Regions from separate parts of the Candidatus Enterococcus ikei genome, predicted to be linked through region 1. Evidence: a T-box and tRNA genes for the amino acid it is inferred to sense, from the RefSeq annotation. Region 1 holds a T-box; the other regions hold tRNA genes.
The links. A T-box is a leader RNA that pairs with one kind of tRNA and senses whether it is charged. The one in region 1 lies ahead of argS (arginine--tRNA ligase), so its partner is inferred to be a tRNA-Arg.

Region 1 (8,351 bases):
TTTATCTCGGAAAAATTTAACGGTCTTAGCGGTGTTTTTACCTGCACTAATATTGATCATTGTTATTCCTGCCGCTATTTTTTCATCAATCGGTGTATGAATAGATGTTACCGTGCTGACAACAGGAATATCCACCACCTCACAAACCATTTCAACCGTTTCAACTGGTGTTGGACCATTTAAAACAACACCAATCGAACCTTGCGCTTCTGCAAATAAACTCATATAAGCAGAACGCTGACCTTGCGTCAAACCGCCCCCAACACCTGAAAAAACAGGAATATCCGCTGCTTCAATAATGCTTTTAGTAATTGCGGGATGGGGAGTGAACGGATACACTGCAATGACCGCATTTGCATCAGTATTTCGAATAATAGCAATATCTGTCGTGAAAATAATTGACTTTATTTTTTTTCCAAAAATTCGGATTCCACTCGCCTGTGCAATAACCTTAGGCACTCGAACAATATCTTGTTTTAGCGGCGTATCAATTTCCGGCACCCATTTTTCATTCATTTAATCCACTCCCTTTTATATGTTACTCAATGATCATATTGATTAAGATCATAGCTTTCAATCACATGAATTACTTTATCCGCGTAAGTCGGATCAGTTGCATACCCAGCATCTTGTAAAGCTTGCGCTGCCTGTTTATAATTTTTTGCCAACAATACATGTTCGTATAAACGAGGATTCCATGTTACACCGTTAACAAATAAACGTGTGTGATCATCCATTGATTCTTCCCACGTGTTGTACACTCTAAAATCGCCTTGAATAACGATCCATTCTTCATTGATATATTCTCTGGTTTCAAGATTGATTTTTTTTTGTTCACCATATGCTTTGATTCCAAACAGATTATTATACTTAGAGGCTAATGTACTTTGCCCCCAGTTCGATTCTAAAATTCCCTGTCCGATAATTATACTTGGTAAAACACCATACGAAGCTTGTAATTCCTTTGCATGAGGGCTAATTCTGTCAATAAAATCTTCTTTTGATACCTGCTCTTTTTGTTGAACTGTCTCTTCTGTTTTTGAGCTGTCTGATAATACATTGATTGAAAAAATGAATGCTACCCCAACAATCAACAAACCAGCAAATAATGCTGGTAAATTGGTTTTTTTTGATTTTTTCTTTTTATACCTTTGACTATTCATACATTCCCTACTTTTTCTTGTATTCGTTCCTTCACTAAAAATATCTAGTTTTGGACAATAGTTGACTGATTATATCAGTTTTTTTTTATACAATCAATCAACAGCCGTTGTAGTCGTGGTCGTTGATGTTTCCGTTTGTATTTCAGACGTAGTTGTAGAAACAGCCAAGCTTGTTTCTTTTACAGATTCGCTTGTATTATTTGTCTTCTCTTTTGTTGACGCATGACCAAAAAAAACAAATATTACGGCACCTAAAACTATGATGACAGATAAAATTCCTAAAATCTGTTTCACAAAAAAACTCCCTTACTTACTTATTCACCAACGTAAGTACCCATCAAATTTTCATTTACCCAATCAAGCAACTCTACTTTTGACCCTTGTAATTGGCCCTGTAATGTAGCTGGTAATCGAAAAGTCACAATATCATCAAAGCCCCATTCTCCATATGAAACCGTTACTTTTAAATCAATAAAAGCTTGTTCTTCTTCATAACTTGCTTTTGAAGGAATCAACTCTGCAATTCCGGCTCCAGATTTCAGCCACTTCTTAGCTATTAGCGTTTTTAGTCGTTTGTATTCAGAAACTGAAATATTTCGTTTTTCTGGAAATAGAATTGTTTGGCGTAGAATCTTTTGAGTCAACATCCACTCATAATCAGAAAATAAGTTTTTGACTTTTTGCATTTCTTCATTTGTCAGGTTGATTCTGCCTTTTTTCCAGTTATCCCAATTTTCTTTTGAGGTTTGGAGATAGTCCGTATAAAATTTTTCTTCTGTTTCAAATTGCTCTATAATTGCATCAATAAGAATATCAATATACATTTGGTGCATGACTTTCGCCTCCTTTCCTTATTTTACTGAAAATATCATAAAATTGCATCTCTTTCAATCGCTTATTTCAGTATTTTTAAGAAACGTTCAGTCTTTTCACATAAATAATAAGACAATTCAACACTTCTGTCCAAAATAATCCACCATTTTAGACTTGTCATGTATAATAAGATCAAGGTTAAAACTGCTTCATCTTTTTTCTTATTAGTTTATTGAGACAAACTGAGCTTGCTGGACTTGTCTATTTTCTAGCTAGCCGTTCATTTTAAGGAGGAATTACCATGAAACAATACCAATGGGGCATCATCGGGCTTGGAGAAATTGCAACTAGTTTTGCTGAAAGTTTTCAACAAGAAAACAGTACTATAGCTGCGGTTGCATCACGAACATTAGAAAAAGCAGAACTATTTGCTAAAGAACATGATATTCCTGTAGCTTATGGCTCTTTTGAAGACTTGTTAGCTGATGAAAAAATAGACATTATCTATGTCTCTGTTCCTAATCGCCAACATATTTCACATATCTTAAAAGCATTGAACGCTGGAAAACATGTTCTTTGCGAAAAAGCTATTACGATGAATAGTGCAGAATTAGCTGAAGCAATGAAATTAGCTGAGGAAAAAGGATTGGTTTTAGCTGAGGCAATGACAATCTTTAATATGCCTTTATATCATGAGTTACGAAGCCAAATTGACTCAAAACGCTTTGGTAAATTAAAAATGATCCAAGCTCCTTTTGGTAGTTATAAAGAACCAGACCCTGAGAATCGTTTTTTCAATCCCGATTTAGCTGGCGGTGCCCTTTTAGATATCGGTACCTATGCTGTATCTTTTGCACGTTGGTTTCTTACTTCTCAGCCTAAAGTCACAGCGTCTGTCATGCAACCATTCTCGACGGGTGTCGATGAACAATCCGCAACCATCTTGCAAAATGAAGCCCAAGAAATGGCAACAGTCTCTTTAAGCTTCCAAGCGAAAATGCCAAAACAAGGGATCGTTGCTTTTGAAGAGGCTTATATTGTTATTAATGAGTACCCTCGGGCAGATGAAGCAAAAATATTTTTCAACGATGGCACCATTGAAACAATTGTTTCTGGCGATAGTAATCAAGCGTTGAATTACGAAATTACCAATATGATTGAAATGATCGAAGGAACTTTACCGAATCGTTCATTGTTTTTAACCAAAGATGTCATTGATCTTTTAGATCAAATGCAGCAAACTTGGAACAAATAAAAGACTACGAATAATCTTCGAACAATGTTGGTGCAAAAGTTTCAGTTTAGAAAAAATTCTAGACAATGAATGCTTTTGTACCATTTTTTTCGCTCCAATCGACTAGATTAGTGCACAAAACAAAAAAGTGACTTAAACAAAACTCATTAAGTTCTGTCTAAGTCACTAATAGTTGAAGCAGCTACTCCACTATCTTCTGATTCTTTTTACATTTCATTTGGCGCATGCAAACCTAGTAAACGTAAATCTTCTTTGATAATCGTTGCCATTGCATAAACTAAAGCTAAACGAGATTCTTTTTGCTCATCATCCGTTAAGATTTTAACATGAGCATAGTACTTATTAAACGCTTGAGCAACTTGAATCGCATGTTTCGCGATTACTGAAGGTTCATATTTTTCAGCTGCTAACATGACAACTTCTGGGAATTTTTGTAATAACTTAACTACTTCCCAACTGTCTTTATCATCTAAAGCATATTCTTTTGTTTCATCGATGGTGAAGTCAGCTTTTCTTAAAATACTCATTGCACGAGCATGAGTATATTGTGCATACGGACCTGTCTCACCTTCAAAACGAACAACTTCCTCTAGAACAAAATCGAAATTATTCATACGATCATTTTTCAAATCATGGAAAATAACTGAACCGATCCCAACTTGTTTCGCAACTTCTTCACGATCCGGTAAATCAGGATTTTTCTCCATAATTTGTTTGTTCGCTAATTCAACTGCTTCATTCAGCACTTCTTCTAGTAAAACGATTTTCCCTTTACGAGTTGATAGTTTTTTACCACCTTGTGTAATCAAACCAAAAGGTATGTGATGCATATCCGCTGACCAGTCAAAATCAAGTTCTTTCAAGACTGCTTTTAATTGTTTGAAGTGATTTGATTGTTCATTTCCTACTACGTAAATAGCTTTTGCAAAGTCATAAGTACGTTTACGGTAGACCGCCGCTGCTAAATCACGCGTGATATAAAGCGTTGCACCATCTGATTTTTTGATTAAAGCAGGATTTAAATCATAGGCAGATAGATCAACGATTTCCGCTCCTTCATTTTCTTGAAGCAGATGTTTTTCTTCCAACATCGTTACGATCTCATCCATTTTATCATTATAGAAAGCTTCTCCGTTGTATGAATCAAAAGAAACTTCAAGCATTGAATAAATCTTATCGAACTCTTTTAATGATTCTGTACGGAACCATTGCCATAATTCAGTTGCCTCAACGTCTCCTTCTTCTAATTTTTTAAACCAAGCACGCGCTTCTTCATCTAATTCAGGTTGTGTTTCTGCTTCTTCGTGAAACTGAACATAAAGTCGTAATAATTCGGTGATCGGAGCTGTTTTGACAGCTTCTTCTGATCCCCATTTTTTGTAAGCAACAATCAACTTACCAAATTGGGTACCCCAGTCACCTAAATGATTGATTCGAATCGGTGTAAAACCAATTTTTTCAAGAATAAACGCAATCGAATTTCCGATCACTGTTGAACGTAAATGTCCCATAGAAATTGGTTTGGCGATATTAGGCGAAGACATATCGATGGGCACATTTCCTTTTCCGCCAATTGAGCTATCTCCATAATGTCCTTTTTCTTTAGCGATTTGACCAATCACTGCTTGACTGACCATTTTTTTATTCATGAAAAAGTTTAGATATGGACCTACGACTTCAATTTTTTCAAAATCAGTTCCTTCAATTTTTTCAGCTAAATCAGCAGCTATTTGTTGAGGGGCTTTACGATAGATTTTAGCTAATGAGAACGCTGGAAAAGCAACATCCCCATGATCGACAGATTTGGGATTTTCTAATAACTGGGTAACATCTTCTAACGTCAAGTCTTCTTTTACCACTTCAAAAATGGCCTTTGCTACGATTTCTTTGTTATTCATTTATACATCCTCCTATTGGTTGATTTTTTACGCTCTTATCTAATGCTAATCATCAATGACTTTAAGTGATTGCTAGTAAAATTGTTGCTTTGTAAACTAGTTTCCATAAAAAAACAAAAAGCCTCTAGTGTTAAAAAACACCAGAGACGAGATTTTCCCGCGGTACCACTCTAATTGTCCACACTTTATAAAAGTCGGACCCACTTAATCTGTTAACGGCAGATAACCGTCTGCTTGTGCAGATTCTCCAAAGTGCGTTTCCTTCATTCGATTATTTTCGGCTTCCACCTTCCCGAAATCGCTTGATTAACCCAGAATAAAGTACTCTCTTTATCATTGAATCAGTATTAAACTCGATTTATTATAGCAAATATTTTCCTTGCTGCCTAGTCTTGACCATTTATTTTCATTTTTTAATAGTCATAAATGTCAAACTAGGATCTGCATTTAAGTTATAATCAGCAACATGTCCTTTTTCAGCTTCAACAAAAGCGGCAGCACCGATCATTGCAGCATTATCGCCACACAATCTAAATGGAGGAACAATGAAAGTCACATCAGGAAGCTCCTTAGCCACTTCTTGACTTAAGTGATCACGTAAGCCTTGATTTGCTGCAACACCACCTGCCATCACTAATTGTTTGACTGGGTATTCTTTACATGCACGAATTGTTTTATCTACCAGTACATCGACCACACTTGCTTGAAAACTTGCAGCTAAATCTTTGACTACTAGTTCTTCTTCTCGTTGTTGAGCGTTATGTACCGTGTTGATAAACGAACTTTTTAATCCACTAAAACTAAAATCATAATTATCTTCTTTCATCATTGCTCGAGGAAAATGGTACGTATCTTCTCCTTGGTGAGCTAGTTCATCGATTTCTTTACCACTAGGATAGGTTAGCCCTAAAACTCTACCAACTTTATCATAAGCTTCCCCAGCAGCATCATCTCTAGTCTCTCCAATGATTTCAAATGAACCCGTTTCTTTCATATAGACCAACTCTGTATGTCCACCACTTACCAATAATGCCATCAAAGGAAATTGCAAAGGTTCTTCAAAATGAGCTGCATAAATATGTCCTGCCATGTGATTAACTGGAATCAGCGGCAAATCATGCGCCCAAGCAAATGCTTTGGCTGCAGAAATACCAATCAATAAAGCCCCTACTAAACCAGGACCATATGTAACAGCTACTCCACTCAATTCACTTGGTTCTACATTAGCCTCAGCCAGTGCATCATCAATACATAAGGTAATTTCTTCTACATGATGCCGACTGGCAACTTCCGGCACAACACCACCAAAACGTTGGTGACTTTTCACTTGAGAAGCAACGATATTCGACAAAATTTTAGCGCCGTCTTCGATAATTGCAACGCTCGTTTCATCACAACTACTTTCAATTGCTAGTATTAATTTTCTTTCCTTATAAAAAAAAGTCATTGACTCACTTCCTTAACTTTTAAACACATAACAATTCCGTCTTCTTTCGGATGATTATAATAGTTTTTCCGACGATTGATTGTTTTGAATCCTTTTTTTTCATATAATTTTTGAGCAGCTGAATTGGACTGTCGAACTTCTAGAAATGCTTGACAGACTTTTTTATCATTAAACTCTTGGATAACTTGATCAAGTAGCAGACTACCATAACCTTGGTGCTGAAAATCTTTATGGATCGCAACATGAGTAAATTCAACTTCATCCAAAATTAAATGATAGCTAACAAAACCAACCCAACGATTTTCTTTGATCAACACAAGATATTCACTCGTTTCCTGAGCCAAATCAGCACTAAATTGCTTTATCGACCATGGTGATCCATGGCTATAAGACTGTTCAGACACATGCCATAGCTGTTCAGCAGCATCTGTTAGTGATTGTTTTTTTATATAATTCATTGATTCACTCTTCTTTTAAATATAAAATCATCTCCAACGCGTCTTCTTTATCTTCTGTATAATATTCGGGTTTGATTGTATTTGAGACAAAGCCAAGTTGCCGATACACACGTTGGGCATTTTTGTTACTTAATCGAACTTCTAAAGAAATCGTTTCACAATTATTCACTTTTGCAAACTGCTGAATTTCTCTAATTAAAAAACTGCCGATTCCATTTCCCTGATGCTTCGTTGAAACAGCAACATTTGTAATATGAGCATCTTTACCAAAAATACGACAGCCTATAAAGCCAATCGTCTGTCCGTCTTTTTGAATAAGCAAGTATAGATGAGGATCTGATGATTGAAGCTCTACCAAAAAAGCTGTTTTAGTCCATGGCAATTCTCCAGCGTAGACCTCCCTTTCAATCGAAAGCAAATCTTTGATGTCATCAAACACGATTGCACGAACAAAATACTCTTGCTCTGAGATTGCTACTATTTTTTCATCGTATGGACGATTCTTAAAAAAAATACCTAGAATGCTATGAAAAAGATTAAATTTTCTCAACATAATTTTCTACCTCAGGTGTATGATCTTTCAGCCAATTTTCTTCTGCCTCTACTCGTTTTAAATAATTAGGCAAAAAGTGATGGACGTCCGACTCTGCTTCTGCAAGCCTACCAAGCTCTGCAAGAGATGCTCCATTTGGAATTTGCCATTGCGGTATTTCATTGATTTTAGCAGTAGGTAATACAGACTCTATTTGTGAACGGAACTTTTCAACATCTTCTCCAACAAAGTAAACCTCTGTATATTTTTTTAACTGTTCTAACCACTCATCCATAGCAATGTGACGATCAGCCATTACAGTTGTCAAAGTACCTTCTGTGTATTCATAAATACCTGTGTAAACATTATTTCTTCTTGCATCAAATATAGGAATGATCGGTCCTTTAATCGTGACACAATTTGCTGCCAAAGCTTTTAGACTAGAAATACCAACTAATTCTTTTTTTAAAGTATAAGCAAGTGTTTTTGCTGTAGTTACTCCTATTCTTAAGCCTGTATAAGAACCTGGTCCTTGAGCTACCACAATTCGATCGATGTCTTTTGGAGCCAATCCAACATCTTTCACTAACTGAGTGATTGCCGGCATCAACGTCAGGCTATGGTTTCTTTTTACCGTGATTGTATATTGTCCTATTATCTTTTTCTCTTCGCAAACAGCAACTGTCAATGTCTGGTTAGAGGTATCTATCGCTAATATCCGCACAAAAAAATTCCTTTCTTTCTTCATGTAGTTGGTTTATTGTAGCATATTTTTATTCCCTCGT
Region 2 (8,351 bases), on a different contig from region 1:
AAAAAATATTCCCTCATCAAATTGATGGAGGGAACACAAATCAAATTACACACAAGAACAAAATACCACACTTTCTCATAATTCTCAACAATTTCTTGATTTTTATAAAAAAATGATAAAAACTTTATGTTTAAACCTTTTTTTGTTAAATATATTATCCTTTTTGTTATATTAGTGTTTTTTCTTGGATATAATTTATAAAATGCGTACAGCAAAATCTGGAGCATAGGAAGCAACTGTTGCAACTTGTACGACATCGCCAGGAACAGGTGCATGAATATATGAACCATCACCTGTTGAGATACCTACATGATAAGTCCCGCCGTGGCTACCCCAAAAAACTAAATCACCAGCTTGCGCCTCTGACACTGAAATAGTAGCGCCAGCTGTTTCTTGGTCAACCGTGGTTCTACCTAAAGAACGTCCAGCAGTAGCAAAAGCAACTTGAACTAGACCAGAACAATCGAAAGCATCAGGTCCAGCTGCACCATAGACATATGGCTTACCAAGATGTGTTTTTGCAGCAGCAATAATCGCTGTGCGAGTGTCTTTTTGTTGTTCTTGTACAGTTTTTTGTTGTTTTGCTTGGGCAATTTTTTCAGAAAGTTGACTCTCTTGTTTAGTAAGTTCTGTTTGTTGTTTTGTAATTGTTTCTGTTTCTAAGTTTAAATGATCAAACGCTTGTTTTAAATCCGTCAAGTGCGCTTTTTTTTCATCGATAGGACGGGCTATTTTGTTATCTTTAACGCTGATTGATGAAAATTCTATGTAAAGTGGAGCTGTCTGATTTTTATCTTTTTCAGATGATTTAGCAATCATTCCAATTGACTCGATTTCTTCTAATTGATCAATATCTATTTGAACTTTTTTTATTTCGTCTTCTAGAGTTGCTAACTGGTTCTTTTTTTTATTTTTTTGTTCTGAAAATTTCTGTTGGGTTTCTTTTAATTTTGATATTTTCTGTGAAGAATCAGAAATAATTTTTTCTGAAGTTGTTGTTTGTTCAGCCGGGGTTGCAAAGGCTTGATCACCTAGGGATAAACCAGTAGAAAGAGTGAGGAAGCTAAGTAACAATGAAGTAATGAATGTATTCTTTTTCAAAAAAACTCTCCTTAAAAGTTAAAAATTTTGTTTAAAAGTAATCTGGTATTTTCTAAGACCAACTAGTATTTAAACACAACTAGCTTAATTAGTCTGTAAAAGGGAGGTTAAATGTTTGTTTCCTGGTTTACAAAAAACGATCATTTATTTCAAAAAGATCATCAACTGTAATGTAAACGTTATTAGATTTCAATAACTATAGTTATCCAAGTTAATTGACATCTAATAGTCATTAAAGAAGTGTAGACTAAGGTAAACTGGTTTTGTACTAATTGCTTAACTCACTATCTTTTTTCATGATTTTGCTTTAAAATAGTTCTTAAAGTCAAAAAACGTAATCATGTGAGAGATTGGGAAGGAAGGTAGACCGTGAAAAAGGAAAAAGTTTTTGATGTGACCCATCAGTTGATTTTGGAAACTGCGAAGGAACTTTTTTTAAAAAATGGCTATAAAAATACTTCGACTCGCGATATTGCTAAAGCGGCAAATATTACACAACCAGCACTGTACTACCATTTTTCTACTAAAGAACGTTTATTTATCGAAATCAATAAACAAATTGGCAGTCAACTAAAAAGTGAGATGGAACAAATAGCAAAAGAAGAAAATCCCATCGAAACACAATTGATCGATTGTACAAAGGCCTTACTAAATGTCTATCACAGAGATATTTTTTCTTTTATTCATCAAAGTGCGGCTGAAATGGAACAAGTTAACAAACAACAGCTCTTTTATATATTGAACGATTATTATTTAAAGCCATTGCAGGCAATTTTTGAATCAAGTAAAGATCCGCTAAGCAGCAAGGTTTCTTCTAAAAAAGCAGCTCAATTTTATCTTATGAGTTTGTCATTGTTATTCGCAACAGTCCACCAACTTTCTACTGAAAAAGAGCGATCAGAGCAAATTACTGATTTGATAGAAATGGTTTTACACGGAGTTATATCATAAAAGAATTAGCAGTATTTTATCACTTGATAAAAAAGTTTGCTAATTCTTTTTTTTATGGTAATATTTTATCAAGTGATAAAAAAGTGTTTTTTTGAGCATTTTTTTATCGATTGATAAAAAAGAGGTGGAAGCAATGTTTTTAGGATTAGAAGAAATGAAGTATTTTAAGCTTCGATACACATTGGTGATTGGTGTTATCGTGTCAGTTGCTTATGTTGCATTTATGTTATCTGGGTTGGCAAATGGACTGGCCCAAGGAGTACGACAAGGTGTTGATAAATGGGAAGCAACCAGCATCGTTTTATCAGAAGATGCGAATAAGAGCTTGAATGCTTCCAGCTTAGTGATGGATGATTTAAATCATGTAGACGCAAAACAAAAAGAACCGCTAGGACAATACGCAGGAGCTTTAAACAAAACTGGACAAAATAAAGAAACGGACAAAATCAATATCTCTCTTTTTGGAGTGAACAAGGATAGTTCGATCAGACCTAAACTGATTGAAGGTCGCTATTTTGAAAATCTAGGGGAAATTATCATCCCGAAAAACTTAGTCGACAAAGGAGTAAACTTAGGTGATACTGTCAAAATCGGAAAACTTGATAAAGAGTTAAAGGTTGTCGGTATAACAAATGAAAACAGTTTTAGTATTGTACCATTGATTTATACATCTATTGATCAATGGCAAGAACTTAAATTTGGCAAGATCATCCAAGGAAATCAAGCACCGATCAATGGAATCATCGTCCGAGATACTCCAACAAAAGATATCAAGTTGAAAATGGAGAACAATGATTTAGCAAAATACGATATTGAAAATTTTATTCAAAAATTACCTGGTTATAGTGAACAAAATCTCACGTTGAATGCGATGATTTATTTCTTGTTTGTGATTACGGCTGCGATCATCGGGATTTTTATCTACGTAATGACCTTGCAAAAAATTAGCTTATTCGGTGTCATGAAAGCGCAAGGTATTTCAAATGGGTATATTATAAAATCGATCATAGCTCAAACCTTTATTTTAGGAGTAATCGGAGTAGCGATTGGTGTAGTTTTGACCTTGTTGACAAATCTAATCTTGCCAGCTGCTATGCCTTTTGCATTAGATAGTAACAATTTAATGATTTATAGTCTAGTCTTGATTATTGTTGCTGTTTTGGGCGGTGTTTTCTCGATTCGGACAGTGACTCATGTTGACCCAATGAAAGCGATAGGAGGATAAAAAAATGGCTGATATTTTAGTAATGGATAGTATTCGTAAAACTTTTGGTAAAGGACATGCAAAGGTTGAAGCGTTAAAAGGGATTGATTTGAAGGTTGAAGCTGGAGAATTTGTTAGTATCATTGGTCCTTCTGGCTCAGGAAAAAGTACCTTTCTAACAATTGCTGGAGGTCTACAAACCCCTACATCAGGTCATATCGTGATCAACGGGAAAGAGTTTACTCATTTAAATGAAAAAAAACGCTCAAGACTTCGTTTTGAAGAAATCGGCTTTATTTTACAGTCATCTAATTTGATTCCATTTCTAACTGTGGAAAAGCAATTCACATTAGTGGACAAAATTGAAAAGAAAAAATCAGAAACACAACGGATGGATGAATTATTAGCTTCTTTAGATATTTCAGAATTGATTCATAAATTCCCAAGTGACCTTTCTGGAGGTGAACGTCAACGAGTGGCAATTGCTCGTGCGTTGTTTAATGAACCAAGCTTGATTTTAGCTGATGAACCAACGGCCAGCTTGGATACCGAGCATGCTTATGAAGTTGTCAAAATTTTAGCAAAAGAAGCACATGAAAAGCAAAAAGCAACAATCATGGTCACTCATGATCCGAGGATGATTAAGTGGAGTGACAGTGTTTATTGTATTGAAGATGGCGAATTGATAAAAGAATAGTTCAAGATGGAAAAAGAGATTGGGACGGAAGTGTTTAACTTCAAGAAATAAGAGGGATTTACTTCTGTTTCTACTATGTATTAGGATTTTCAAGAGGTCGGAATATGACTCATAGAGTGATATTCCAACCTCTTCTTTATAATTTTAAGTGTTATAAAAATAGATTTTAGGTTATGATGATAGTGGAGAAAAAGTAAAGGTGTAAAAAAGTATTTGTTTATTGTTGTCGGGGTAAAGCAATAGTGAATCAAACAATAGAAAGTGAGGCAGTACAATGGATAATCGCGTAGAAGTAATGACCTTTTCACAACTAAAGAAAATTGTGGCAGAGTTAGAAGCAAATGATACCATCGAGGATAATACAAAAGTATTTATTGATACTGGATGGGAGAGCGTTCAAGAAGTTGAACCAAACGCTTTTCACGTAGAAGAAGTTGCAGAATTTAAAGTACAAGATGAGTTGACAAAAGAATTTTATGTTGGCTATACATTGATAGAAAAAGCAGAAAAAACGCAAGGACAACCTGAAACAGCTATCATTATTAGAAACCTATACTAGTAGTCAGCTGTATTTTTTGGAGACATTTAGTTTCAGGTAAACGTTTTTCCTTTTTGACGTATACACACTATTTCTTTGTGATATCACTTAAGCAGACAAGCGTTTTATCATAAGAAATAATCATTAGGAAGGTGGTGCTTCTTTTGACAAATAAAATTCCATTTCCAAAGAACTATGAACGGTTTATTGAGTTGGGACAAGAAGCAGTAAAACGAGATAATTTGATTGAAGCAGTTGATTGTTTTGAACAAGCTTATTCGATTCAGCAAGATTTTCCATTAAATTTGGTTCTTGTAAATACGTATTTACAAGTGGGTGAAAATGAGCAAGCATTGTCTTTAGCTTCAGAAATGAAAGAAAAGTATTTTGCTTATCTAGACTACATGGAGCTTTATATACAAGTATTGATCAAAAATAATATGTTTATTCAGGCACATAGCATTATTAACGAGCGGATTTTGATGGAACAAAGTGGTGAAATGAGAAAGTTGATTTCTTTAAAAAAGAAAATCCGCCACGTTGAATTGATGTATCAGCAGTTTGAAGTCGGTAAAATCAAAGAATTAAAAGAGGAATTAGATTGTTTAAATGCACATAATTACTATGAACAATTGGCAATAGTAAAAAAGGCTGGAAAATTACCGCAAGATGAATTTATTATGATTGGTAAAAAGATTTTATTGGATGATCGGGTACATAATCTAGTTCGATCGTGGATATTAGAAGAACTTGCGAGTCTTCACTTCAAAGAAGAAGTAGAATTTTTATGGAGAGATGATAAAAAATACACAGTTGTTCCAGCAACAGTCGGTACACCGCTGGACAGCGCAGCTTATCAAAGAATTTTACTATTTTTAGAAAAAGAATTGATCAATGATGACCCGATTTTATTAGTAGATATCATGGAAGAAATTAGATTGCATTTTGCACTTTTGTATCCATTAGCAGATGAAATCATTGAAAATCCAAGGTTATGGGCTGTAAGCTATATTATTTCCTACAATCATTCTATCGCACAAAAATACCAAGTAGATGAAGAAAGATTAGAAATCGAAAATATTCAAAAATTACAAAGTAAGATTCGTTTTGAACTTGAGGCGATGGTTTTATAAAAGTAAAAAAGAGTAGAGGACATAAAAATCCCTGTACTCTTTTTTTTAGAACGTAGCTATATATTTTATTTTTTAGTTGTGTGATTAATAAATAATAGCAGAAGAAATGAGAGCAGGAAATATAAAAATATCCCCCCTTGGATAATAGTGATGATTTGAAAGCAGAGTTGATAATTATTAGCTGTAATTTGATTAAAATAACGATAAAAACTAAATTCTGTGAGAGCTAAAAGAAGTGAAATAACTAATAGCTTTGTATGACGCTGACTCATTACTATCAACTACCTCATTAAATATTTGTCAAAGTATATAATAACATAAGCAAACGATGGCTTTTTATCAGTTTTTAGATGAAACGGATAGAAAAATGATAACTTTGAGAGGGATTAAATAAAAATATCTTTTTTTGAAACTAAAAAAAGACATAGGCTACACCTCAATTAGGTGTAGCCTATGTCTTTGAAATCCCAATACTAAACGAGATAATCACTGTTTGAAACGTCTAAATCACTTCGATTCAAATCAGCTTAATTATGTAATAAATTATGGATACATCTACATTTAAATTATGCTATAATTTTTATATGTAAGAGGCTAAACAAAAAGATGCGCCCTGAGGGAATCGAACCCCCGTCTCAAGAACCGGAATCTTACGTGATATCCACTACACTAAGGGCGCAAGCACGTTTATTAGTTTAGCTGATATTTCGATAAATTACAAGTGGGAGGACAAAATTAATGAAATTTGAACAACATTTATCACAACAACAAAAACAAGTCCAAAAACTTGCCATGACCCAACAATTACAACAGTCTATCCAGATTTTACAGTATAATTCAGAGGAGCTTTATTCGTACATAGAAGCAAAATCACTGGAAAATCCATTGATTGACGTTCAAACGGATACTAATTATAACGATCTTCCAAATACAGGAAGCCGGACATACAACAATGAAGAAAATAATTATTTAAATCAGATTCCAGATAATCATGTGTCATTGTTTGAATATTTAATTGATCAGATTCACTTAAACTATCGCGATACATATCTTCGAACGCTGGTGTTGTTTTTGGTTGAATATATTGATTTGAATGGTTATTTAATGATTGATTTAGATGAAGCCACAGCAAAGACAGGGGCAAAAGCGATCGAGATGTTAGATGCCTTGACCTTGATCCAACAGTTAGATCCAGCCGGTGTGGGTGCGAGAGATTTACGAGAATGTTTGTTGCTGCAGATTGAACGTGATGATACAGCGCCAGCATTAGCTTATATCGTCATTGAAGAAGAGTTTGATCACTTGGCTAATCGTAAATGGGCGTTGATTGCTAAAAAGTTTGAAGTAGAGTTATCAGAGATTCAAACGATTTTTGATTATATTCAAACTTTGACGCCAGCTCCTGGAAGTATTTTTGAAGCCACTACAGGACTTTATATCCGTCCAGATTTAACGGTACGAATCAAAGGAAACCAAATAAAGATTCTTTCCAATAAAAACGGCACACCTACAATTCAGTTTCAACAAGCTTATTTTGAACGAATGGAAGCGACAGAAGATAAGGAAGTTCAAGAGTACATCAAGGAAAAGAAAAATGAATTTGAATGGTTAGAAAAAACAATTATTCAACGTGGTGATACGATTTTAAGAGTCGGTACAGAAATTGTTCAACGCCAGCAGGAATTCTTCTTTGATGATGAGCGACCGCTGAAACCCATGACTTTAAAAGAAATTGCTGAAGCATTGAATATTCATGAATCAACAGTTAGCCGTACAGTAAATGGGAAATATTTAGAAACAGAATTTGGTGTTTTTGAGCTGCGTTCATTTTTTTCTCATGGATTATCAAATGAGAGCACTGGGGAAGAGACATCAACTGGTAGTATAAAAAAACAATTGCAAGCCTTAGTCGATAATGAAAATAAAGCCAAACCGTTGTCTGACCAAAAATTGGTAGATTTATTAAAAGAACAAGAAATCGAGATCTCTCGCCGAACAGTTACAAAATATCGAGAAGCTTTAGGAATCCCGTCCTCTTCTAAGCGTAAAAGGTATGATTGAGTGTATTTTTTGATAGATGATGTTGGATAGTTAACGATAAAGCTGTTGGATTTAGAAAAATACTTTCTAAATTCAACAGCTTTATTATAAAGTAAAATATTTAAACTTTTATATGTTAACGACCTGGTATCATTTATGCGAGTATTTTTTTATTTTGCAGTACATACTTTGCGCCATAAACGTTAAATTATAGGTTTTCTTTGAGATTCTCCGTTATCAGTTTTATGGCTGAACAAGACGAGTGAAAAAATAATGCAGTTTTTAATTAAAAAAGCCCCCTGAAGAATCCACACTCTTCAGGGGTTTATTGTATGAGTGAATTATGTGTAAAGTAATTATATCATGCTTTTAAATAGTGTTTTTCAAACTATGAACCAAATAATTACCTTTTTGACCAAATAGTCAACGTATCGTCAGAATAAGAAAATAATTTTTATATCTGATGAAAAAAGAGATATATTTTTCCAAAAACTTTCGCTATGATAAAGAAAGGAGGGATTATATGTTAAAAGAAAAATTGTTAGAATACTTAAAAAATCAAACATCTTTTTTCAACCCTGGAAATGTAAGCGATATTTTTTCGGCAGCTGATATCGCTGAAAAGTTCTCAATCAAACGAAATACAGCGAGCCATTATTTAAATCAACTGGCAGACGAGGAAATCTT
Region 3 (8,351 bases), on a different contig from region 1:
TAATATAGTTAGGAACCGAACTATATCGTAAGGAGGTAAATCATGGACAGAAAAATCGGTCTAAAAATCAGAATACTAGCCAACGAATTAAATCGAAAAGCGGCAGAAATCTTAAAAGAAGACAATGGCGAAGCATCATCAAGCATTCAAATGCGCATCCTCAACTTTATTCATCGTCGCAATAGCCAACAAATTCCAGTTTATCAAAAAGACATAGAACAAGAATTTGATATTCGTCGTTCCACTGCGACAGGCGTCTTACAAACGATGGAGAAACGCTTATTTATTGAACGGAGTAGTTGTAAAGAAGACAATCGTTTCAAAACCATAATTTTAACTGATTTAGGGCAACAAAAAGTCAAGGAAAATATCGTAAAGTTACATAAATTCGATGAATTATTAGTTCAGGGAATCTCAGAAGAAGACCTGACTATTTTCTTTAAGTTAATGGACAAACTTTCTGAGAACAGCAAAAAAATAAATAAGGAAGGTGAACGGGTTACATGATAAAAAAACTGATTGCCAATATAGGTGTCTATAAAAAAGAAAGTATTATTACGCCAATTTACGTAACTGGTGAAGTGATTTTAGATATCATCATTCCTTTAGTGATGGCGATGATGATCGATAATGGAATCGAAAAAGGTGATACAAAAGCTATTCTAATGTATGGAGCAATTTTATTTGTGTGTGCAATCATTGCTTTATTTTTTGGTGCGATGTCAGGTCGTTACGCAGCTGTTGCCTCTGCTGGTTTTGCCAAAAATTTACGAGATCAATTATTTGTCCGTATCCAAGGATTTTCATTCTCAAATATCGATCGTTTTTCTACATCAAGTTTGATTACTCGGATGACAACGGACGTGACCAATGTTCAAAATGCCTATCAAATGATTATTCGACTTTTAGTTCGTAGTCCGTTGATTATGATTTTTTCATTAGCGATGGCGTATAGTATCAATAAGGATTTATCATTGATTTATTTAGGCGTTGTACCATTTTTGATGATTGGTTTAGCAGCAGTTATTTATTTTGCTCATCCTAATTTTAATAAGGTTTTTCGTATTTATGACAAATTAAACAACGTTGTGCAGGAAAATCTACAGGGGATTCGTGTCGTTAAATCTTATGTAAGAGAAGAACATGAAGATGAAAAATTCAAAACCGTTTCTAAAGATATCTACAAAACATTCTCAAAAGCGCAAAGCATTGTTGCTTTTAATAATCCTATTTTACAGTTTGCAGTCTATACCTGTATGTTATTGATTTCTTGGTTAGGGGCAAAATTTGTAGTAGGGAGCACCTTAACTACTGGAGAATTAGTCAGTATGTTTACGTATACAATGCAGATTTTAATGAGCTTAAATATGTTATCTATGGTTTTTGTTATTGTGTTGATTGCACGAACTTCAGCCGAACGGATCACAGAAGTATTATCCGAGGAAAGTGATTTGAAAAATAATGCTAATCCTATTTATGAAGTGGCAGATGGATCTGTTCGTTTTAATGACGTGAGTTTCAGTTATGCTAATGATCTTGAAAAATTAGCATTGATGCATGCAAGCCTTGAAATCAAATCAGGTGAAGTAATTGGGATCGTAGGTGGCACAGGTAGTTCTAAATCAACCTTAGTACAGTTGATTCCAAGATTATACGACGTGACACAAGGATCAGTAGAAGTTGGCGGACGTGACGTGCGGGAGTACGATTTAAAATCATTGCGTGATCAAGTTAGCATGGTTTTACAAAATAATGTCCTATTTACAGGAACGATCAAAGAAAATCTGCGCTGGGGCAATGAACATGCCACTGATGAGGACTTGATCAGGGTTTGTAAAATCGCACAGGCTGATAGTTTTATCCAGGAGTTTCCTGATAAGTATGACACTGTTATTTCTCAAGGTGGAAATAATGTTTCTGGTGGTCAAAAACAACGTTTGTGTATTGCGCGAGCACTGCTGAAAAAACCGAAAATTCTCATTTTAGATGACTCAACGAGTGCGGTGGACACGAAAACAGATCGTCTGATCAGAGAAGGAATGAGACAAGAAATTCCTGGAACAACGACGTTTATCATTGGACAGCGTGTGTCTTCTATTGAAGATTCTGATCGTATTATTGTTATGGATAAAGGTCTGATCAATGCGATTGGCACTCATGATGAACTATTAGTTAGTAATGAGATTTATCAAGAAGTTTATGAGTCTCAAAAGAAAGGATTTGGTGAAGAGGATGCGTGATGAACAAACAAAAGGGATTCGCAAAAGTCAAGATCCTTTGAAAACATTGAAGCGACTGTTTTCATATATGTTTAAAAAATACAAATTTCTACTTGTACTAGTAATGATCCTCATTTTATTAAGTACCTTTGCCAATGTTCGCGGCTCTTTATTTCTGCAGGTAGTGATTGATGGTTATATTACGCCATTACTGGGACAAAGTAATCCTAATTTTTCAGGATTATTAAAAGCAATCACAACGATGGCGTTGATTTATGGTGTCGGGATCATTTCGAATTTAGGATTTAACCTAATCATGGTGCGAATCAGTGAAGGAACACAGAAAACAATTCGGGATGAAATGTTTACCCATCTTGAAACGTTGCCGATTCGTTATTTTGATTCCAATTCAGATGGGGATATCATGAGTCATTTTACGAACGATACAGATACCTTGCGTCAGATGATTTCTCAAAGTATTCCTAATCTAGTGGCAGCTGTGGTCAGCTTTGTGAGTGTATTTATTGCGATGTTTACCATTAGTGTTCCACTGACATTGGTCGTAATCGTTTCTGTTTCAGTAATGATTGTCACGATTCGAATGATCGCAGGACGCAGTAGTCGTTATTTTGGTAAACAACAACGAGATTTAGGAAAAGTAAATGGTTACATTGAAGAAATGATGCATGGACAAAAAGTGGTGAAAATTTTTAACCACGAGCCGCAAACAATCGAAGAATTCACGACAATCAATGAAGAACTGCGTCAAAGTGCTACTCAAGCCAATAAATATGCCAATAGCTTGATGCCGATCATGATGAATTTGTTAAACATCCAATATGTGCTTTTAGCCGTAGTTGGCGGAATCTTTTCAGTGTATGGTGTTTCTGGCTTAACGATCGGGATGATTGCTTCCTTTCTACAGCTAAGTCGCTCGCTGAACATGCCAATCAGTCAAGTTTCTCAACAAATTAATTTCGTAATCATGGCTTTAGCTGGAGCGGATCGGATTTTCACGTTGATCGATGAAAAGTCTGAAGTCGATGATGGCTATGTAACCCTAGTTAATGTAAATCGAGAAGCAAATGGACTTGTTGAAAGTGAAGCAAGAACAGGACTTTGGGCGTGGAAACATCCTCATAATGATGGAACAGTTACGTATACAGAATTGACTGGAGATGTGCGTTTTGAAGATGTGTCTTTTGGCTATACAGATAACAATCGGGTGTTAAAAGATATCAATTTATATGCTGAACCAGGTCAAAAAGTTGCCTTTGTTGGCGCGACTGGAGCAGGAAAAACAACAATTACTAACTTGATCAATCGTTTCTATGATATTCAAGAAGGAAAAATCCGTTATGATGGAATTAATGTGAAGAAAATCAAGAAAAGTTCTTTGAGAAGATCATTAGGGATCGTGCTGCAGGATACCCATTTATTTACAGGAACGATTCGTGAAAATATTCGTTATGGAAAGTTGGATGCATCAGATGAAGATGTCATCAAGGCAGCTCAATTAGCCAATGCAGAAGACTTTATCAAAAACTTACCAGAGAAATATGATACTGTTATCACAGGTGACGGTGAAGGTTTATCTCAAGGGCAACGTCAGTTATTGTCGATTGCTCGGGCGGCTATCGCTGATCCACCGGTAATGATTTTAGATGAAGCAACTTCTAGTATCGACACGAGAACAGAAAAACATGTGCAAGCTGGAATGGATCGTTTGATGAAAGGGAGAACGGTATTTGTTATCGCTCATCGATTGTCGACAATTCAAAATTCAGATGCGATTATGGTAATGGATCATGGACGTATTATTGAACGAGGTAGCCATGAAGATTTACTTGCAGAAAAGGGAATTTATCATCAGCTCTATACAGGGAAAGTAGAACTTTCATAAGAAAAATAAAAAAACACCAACTAGTACTAGTTGGTGTTTTTCGCTATAAACGTTTAAATAATACGCCAAGAGAGATTCGAACTCCCGACCGCTCGCTTAGAAGGCGAGTGCTCTATCCAGCTGAGCTATTGGCGCAAAATGTTAACGCAACAGAATTTATTATAATGAACATCTAAAACAAAGTCAATCATAAATTAGAAATAACAACAAAGTTTTTTTTAAAAGTAGTTTATATTGCTAAATCACTAAGTTTTTATTGACTCTCGCGCCTTATTTTGATATGATGTTAATGTTGTAATTGTGGACTCCACAGCTACAACCGCACAGAACAAGTATTGTAAGTATGACAATAGTCATCACTTGGGATGGCGAGTCTAAGTCTAGAAGAAGGAGGTGCTGTATAGCATGTACGCAATTATCAAAACTGGTGGTAAACAAGTAAAAGTTGAGGTAGGTCAAGCAATTTACGTTGAAAAATTAGACGTAGAAGCTGGCGAAAAAGTTGTTTTTGACGAAGTTATCTTAGTGGGTGGCGAATCTACGAAAGTAGGAGCTCCAACTGTCGCAGGTGCAACTGTCGAAGGAACTGTAGAAAAACACGGCAAACAAAAGAAAGTCGTGACTTTCAAATACAAACCTAAAAAACACACTCACCGCAAACAAGGTCACCGTCAACCATATACAAAAGTTGTAATCAACGCAATCAACGCATAATTCTTTTAAGTTGCATAGGAAAGAAGGCCTATCAATGATTAAAAGTTCTTTTAAACGAAATGGCGCAGGCCAAATTGTTTCTTTTGAAGTCTCAGGGCATGCGGAATCAGGGCCATATGGCAGCGACATCGTTTGTGCAGCAGTGTCTGCTTTAACGATTAGCACCGTCAATGGTATTGATGCATTAGCTGGCTTTGAACCGATTGTCGAAACCAACGAAGATGAAGGTGGTTACCTTTATGTTGAAGTGATTTCAAATGCCAATCAGGAACAAACCAACATAGCCCAAATTCTCTTGGAAAACCTTTTATTAGGTCTACAAGCAGTCGAGCAAGAAAATCTTGAATTTATTCAAGTCAAAACCATAAATGAAAAATAGGAGGTGCAGACTATGTTATTAAACATGAATTTACAATTATTCGCCCACAAAAAAGGTGGAGGTTCTACTTCCAACGGACGTGATTCAGAATCTAAACGCTTAGGCGCTAAAAGTGCTGATGGACAAACAGTAACTGGTGGATCAATTTTATACCGTCAACGCGGAACTAAAATTTACCCAGGTGCTAACGTAGGTATTGGCGGAGATGACACTTTATTTGCTAAAGTAGACGGCGTAGTACGTTTTGAACGTAAAGGCCGTGACAAAAAACAAGTGTCTGTTTACCCAGTAGCTCAATAGTAATTTTAAAAAGTTGCTCTAACCCTTGTCAGATGGGGGTTAGAGCTTTTTTTGTTTGCTTTAAATTTTGCTCGACCTGAAACAACTAAAAGCTTGCAAACTAGTTAGTTGTTTAACTGTTTGCACTTTAGATTTCTTGGTTATATGAGTATAAATATCCATGGTCATTTTTTTCGAGTAAAATACCGTCCATCCGTTCGGGCAGTATTTTATATTTAATTGAAAATCAATACTAAGCTAAACTAAGTCCTAGGCAGTCTATCTGTCTATTCACTTTGCAAGAGTGACTCAACCTGCTTTCTCTAATAAGGCGGTATTTTTAGTTGTAAATATCTGTGTTAGTTCGCGATTTGAGACATGGGAAGTACTTATGAATGAGATATTAAAATTACAAATTTGTTAGTTAAATATGTGGTTAAAATCGGTCTACTAGTGTTAGACTATATTAAATTTAATCATATGAGGTGAGGATATATGAAGAAAATACTTGGACTGATTGCACTATGTATACTTGGATACTTTGGTTTTGACTATTACAATCAAACATACAATACTGCTACAGCATATGCACAGGTGCCAGCTACCATTCCTGTCAAAGCAGAAACATTAGATATGGATGGTAAAAAGGTAAGCAATAGTTACTCTTACAAGTACACCGTTACATTCGTGAAAGAAAATGGAGACAAAAAAGAGATGGATTTTGAGTTGACAGGGGAAAATCCAAAACCATTTGAACCTGGAACATTCATCAAAGCAGAAATAAGTAAAGAAAGAGTAAATAGTCCTACTCAAGTTCTAGAAAGTGAAGTTCCAAGTAAAGTGAAAGCAGAATTTAGTAATTAAAATTTCTAATTTAGGGTGTGTGGGACACAAGTGAAAAGCACTTTTGTTTCACACACTAACTACAAATAAACAGTGGAAACAGAAGCAACCTCTTTTCATTATTTGGCTCATTTTGTTTTTTGCAAGAACTGATTAACAAGATAAGTATGGGAATTTCAAAAATATATCTCTTTTTCATTTAATCGACTCCATGTTTTAATTATAAATTACGTTCACATGATTTAGTAATTCCTCACTTGAAACTAGCAATTATAGGACTTTTTTATTATATATATTGTCTGAGGCATATTCTTATTTTTGGCGAAGTCATTAACAAACCATTAAAAAATTTTAACTTACGAGAATTTTTTTTTTATGGTAGCATGAACTCTGTTACAAAAAATAGAGGAGTGTGTTTTATGCCGCAAAATAAAAAAGAAGGAATATTTTTCACCACGATTGTTTGTTTTTCAATGGTGATTTCAATGAGTGCCTATAATCTTTTATTACATGGACAGTTTTCAGTAAGTAATTTACTTGGTGGATTGGTGCCGGGGTTTATCGTAGCATTTTTATTTGATGTCTTAGTGGTTTCGTCACCAGCGAAGAAGATTGCCTTTGCTTTACCTGTCAATAAAGAGAAAAAAATTCATATGATCATTGCTGTTTCAAGTTGTATGGTTTTAGGAATGGTCTTTTTTATGTCAATGTATGGCGTTGTTATGCAATTTGGCTTTTCAGAAAATTTCTTGAGGTATTATGTTGAGGGCTTTTCTAAAAATTTGATCATGGCTTTGCCGTTGCAATTATTAATTGTAGGTCCAATCTGTAGAAGAATCTTAAGTATGAGTCGACAAAGTAGTTGGTTGAAAGAAAACAGCCCAACGAATGATTAAACAAATTAAATGAAGGAGCTTGGAGTGTGACTTATAGAGTTATATTCCATCCTCTTTCATTTTTTTAAGATAATTGAGAGAAAAGAGGGTCAAGCTTTCCAAAAAAGTTATAAAATTGTTATAATTAGTAGAATCTTGTTTGAGGAGGCTTTCAATGATGGAGATACATGAGCGAATTGTTCGGTTGTTAAATTCAAGTACGGTATTTTTGATTTCTACAATCGACAAACGTGATTTTCCAACGGTTATCGCTGTTTCTGAGCCGTTATGGAGAGAAGGGCTGCTAAAATTACAATTTTACTTGGATGGAAATGGTGAAACGGTTAAAAATATTCAATGTAATCCGAATGGATCTGTTTGTTGTTACGAGGAAATAGAACATGAAAGTCTGCTTTTAAAAGGGAAATTTACGACTGAACCTATTGAGTCTTTAGAGACGATTACGCCTAAATTAACGTCATATCAAAAAGAATTAAATCACCAAGATCCTGTTCTGGTGACTTTTGAAACATGGACAGCTAGGATACATATGGATAAAAAAACGAAAGATATTATTGTTTAGTAGCAGAAGCTGCAGTTTAAATTCAAATAGAATCTAATAATTTTATGATAGAAGGAGTCGAGAAGCGACATAATGTTCTCTGCTCTTTTTGTTTTTTTCAAGGTTAATTCATTTTTTTAAGTAATTTTTGTAGACTTTTATTTTTTCTTAATAAGAGTTCATGATTTATTCAAAGAGTTTTATGTTTGAGTTAAGTATTTTTGGTTATAGTTAATCTACAGAGAGCGATAGACAATTTTTTCTTGTTTTTCATCTTTGTTAGGAAAGGGGGAATGGCGATGTACGCTGTAAAAGTATTACATGGGTATATTAGTAAAGACGGACAACGTACAAGGGATAAAAATCTTGCTCGAATCTTTAAAAATAAAAATTACGCAGAAAAATTCGCTGATAAAATCGGTGGTCGAGTTAAAGTAATTGGATAAATGGATATACTAACAGGAAAAAACAACCCCAAAAATTTTATGTTTTTGGGGTTGTTTTTTGTAGTGGAAACCTAGACATAGATATCAAAAACAGCAATTTCCGGTGGAACTCTAAAACGTGCTGGAATTTT

Region 2: it has a tRNA-Arg gene. The T-box ahead of argS (arginine--tRNA ligase) is inferred to sense a tRNA for this amino acid. The anticodon was not compared.
Region 3: it has a tRNA-Arg gene. The T-box ahead of argS (arginine--tRNA ligase) is inferred to sense a tRNA for this amino acid. The anticodon was not compared.

The regions. Positions count from the first base shown of each region.
Region 1 covers NZ_JAFLWD010000009.1:230,939-239,289, reverse strand. The annotation lists gene JZO69_RS05140 (beta/alpha barrel domain-containing protein) at 1-516, opposite strand, end outside; gene JZO69_RS05135 (glycoside hydrolase family 73 protein) at 543-1,163, opposite strand; gene JZO69_RS05130 (hypothetical protein) at 1,257-1,457, opposite strand; gene JZO69_RS05125 (hypothetical protein) at 1,478-1,996, opposite strand; gene JZO69_RS05120 (Gfo/Idh/MocA family protein) at 2,278-3,231, shown strand; gene argS (arginine--tRNA ligase) at 3,438-5,129, opposite strand; T-box leader at 5,269-5,475, opposite strand; gene tsaD (tRNA (adenosine(37)-N6)-threonylcarbamoyltransferase complex transferase subunit TsaD) at 5,536-6,576, opposite strand; gene rimI (ribosomal protein S18-alanine N-acetyltransferase) at 6,573-7,034, opposite strand; gene rimI (ribosomal protein S18-alanine N-acetyltransferase) at 7,039-7,587, opposite strand; gene tsaB (tRNA (adenosine(37)-N6)-threonylcarbamoyltransferase complex dimerization subunit type 1 TsaB) at 7,571-8,290, opposite strand.
Region 2 covers NZ_JAFLWD010000014.1:20,017-28,367, forward strand. The annotation lists gene JZO69_RS06680 (C40 family peptidase) at 196-1,101, opposite strand; gene JZO69_RS06685 (TetR family transcriptional regulator) at 1,471-2,052, shown strand; gene JZO69_RS06690 (ABC transporter permease) at 2,186-3,277, shown strand; gene JZO69_RS06695 (ABC transporter ATP-binding protein) at 3,282-3,953, shown strand; gene JZO69_RS06700 (hypothetical protein) at 4,228-4,512, shown strand; gene JZO69_RS06705 (hypothetical protein) at 4,647-5,624, shown strand; tRNA gene JZO69_RS06710 (tRNA-Arg) at 6,232-6,303, opposite strand; gene rpoN (RNA polymerase factor sigma-54) at 6,363-7,685, shown strand; gene JZO69_RS06720 (sigma-54-dependent transcriptional regulator) at 8,188-8,351, shown strand, end outside.
Region 3 covers NZ_JAFLWD010000006.1:103,675-112,025, reverse strand. The annotation lists gene JZO69_RS02285 (MarR family winged helix-turn-helix transcriptional regulator) at 43-507, shown strand; gene JZO69_RS02280 (ABC transporter ATP-binding protein) at 504-2,240, shown strand; gene JZO69_RS02275 (ABC transporter ATP-binding protein) at 2,233-4,122, shown strand; tRNA gene JZO69_RS02270 (tRNA-Arg) at 4,184-4,257, opposite strand; ribosomal protein L21 leader region at 4,430-4,508, shown strand; gene rplU (50S ribosomal protein L21) at 4,528-4,836, shown strand; gene JZO69_RS02260 (ribosomal-processing cysteine protease Prp) at 4,871-5,215, shown strand; gene rpmA (50S ribosomal protein L27) at 5,228-5,515, shown strand; gene JZO69_RS02250 (YxeA family protein) at 5,990-6,358, shown strand; gene JZO69_RS02245 (DUF2798 domain-containing protein) at 6,757-7,233, shown strand; gene JZO69_RS02240 (pyridoxamine 5'-phosphate oxidase family protein) at 7,388-7,795, shown strand; gene JZO69_RS02235 (hypothetical protein) at 8,074-8,220, shown strand; gene JZO69_RS02230 (metallophosphoesterase) at 8,292-8,351, opposite strand, start outside.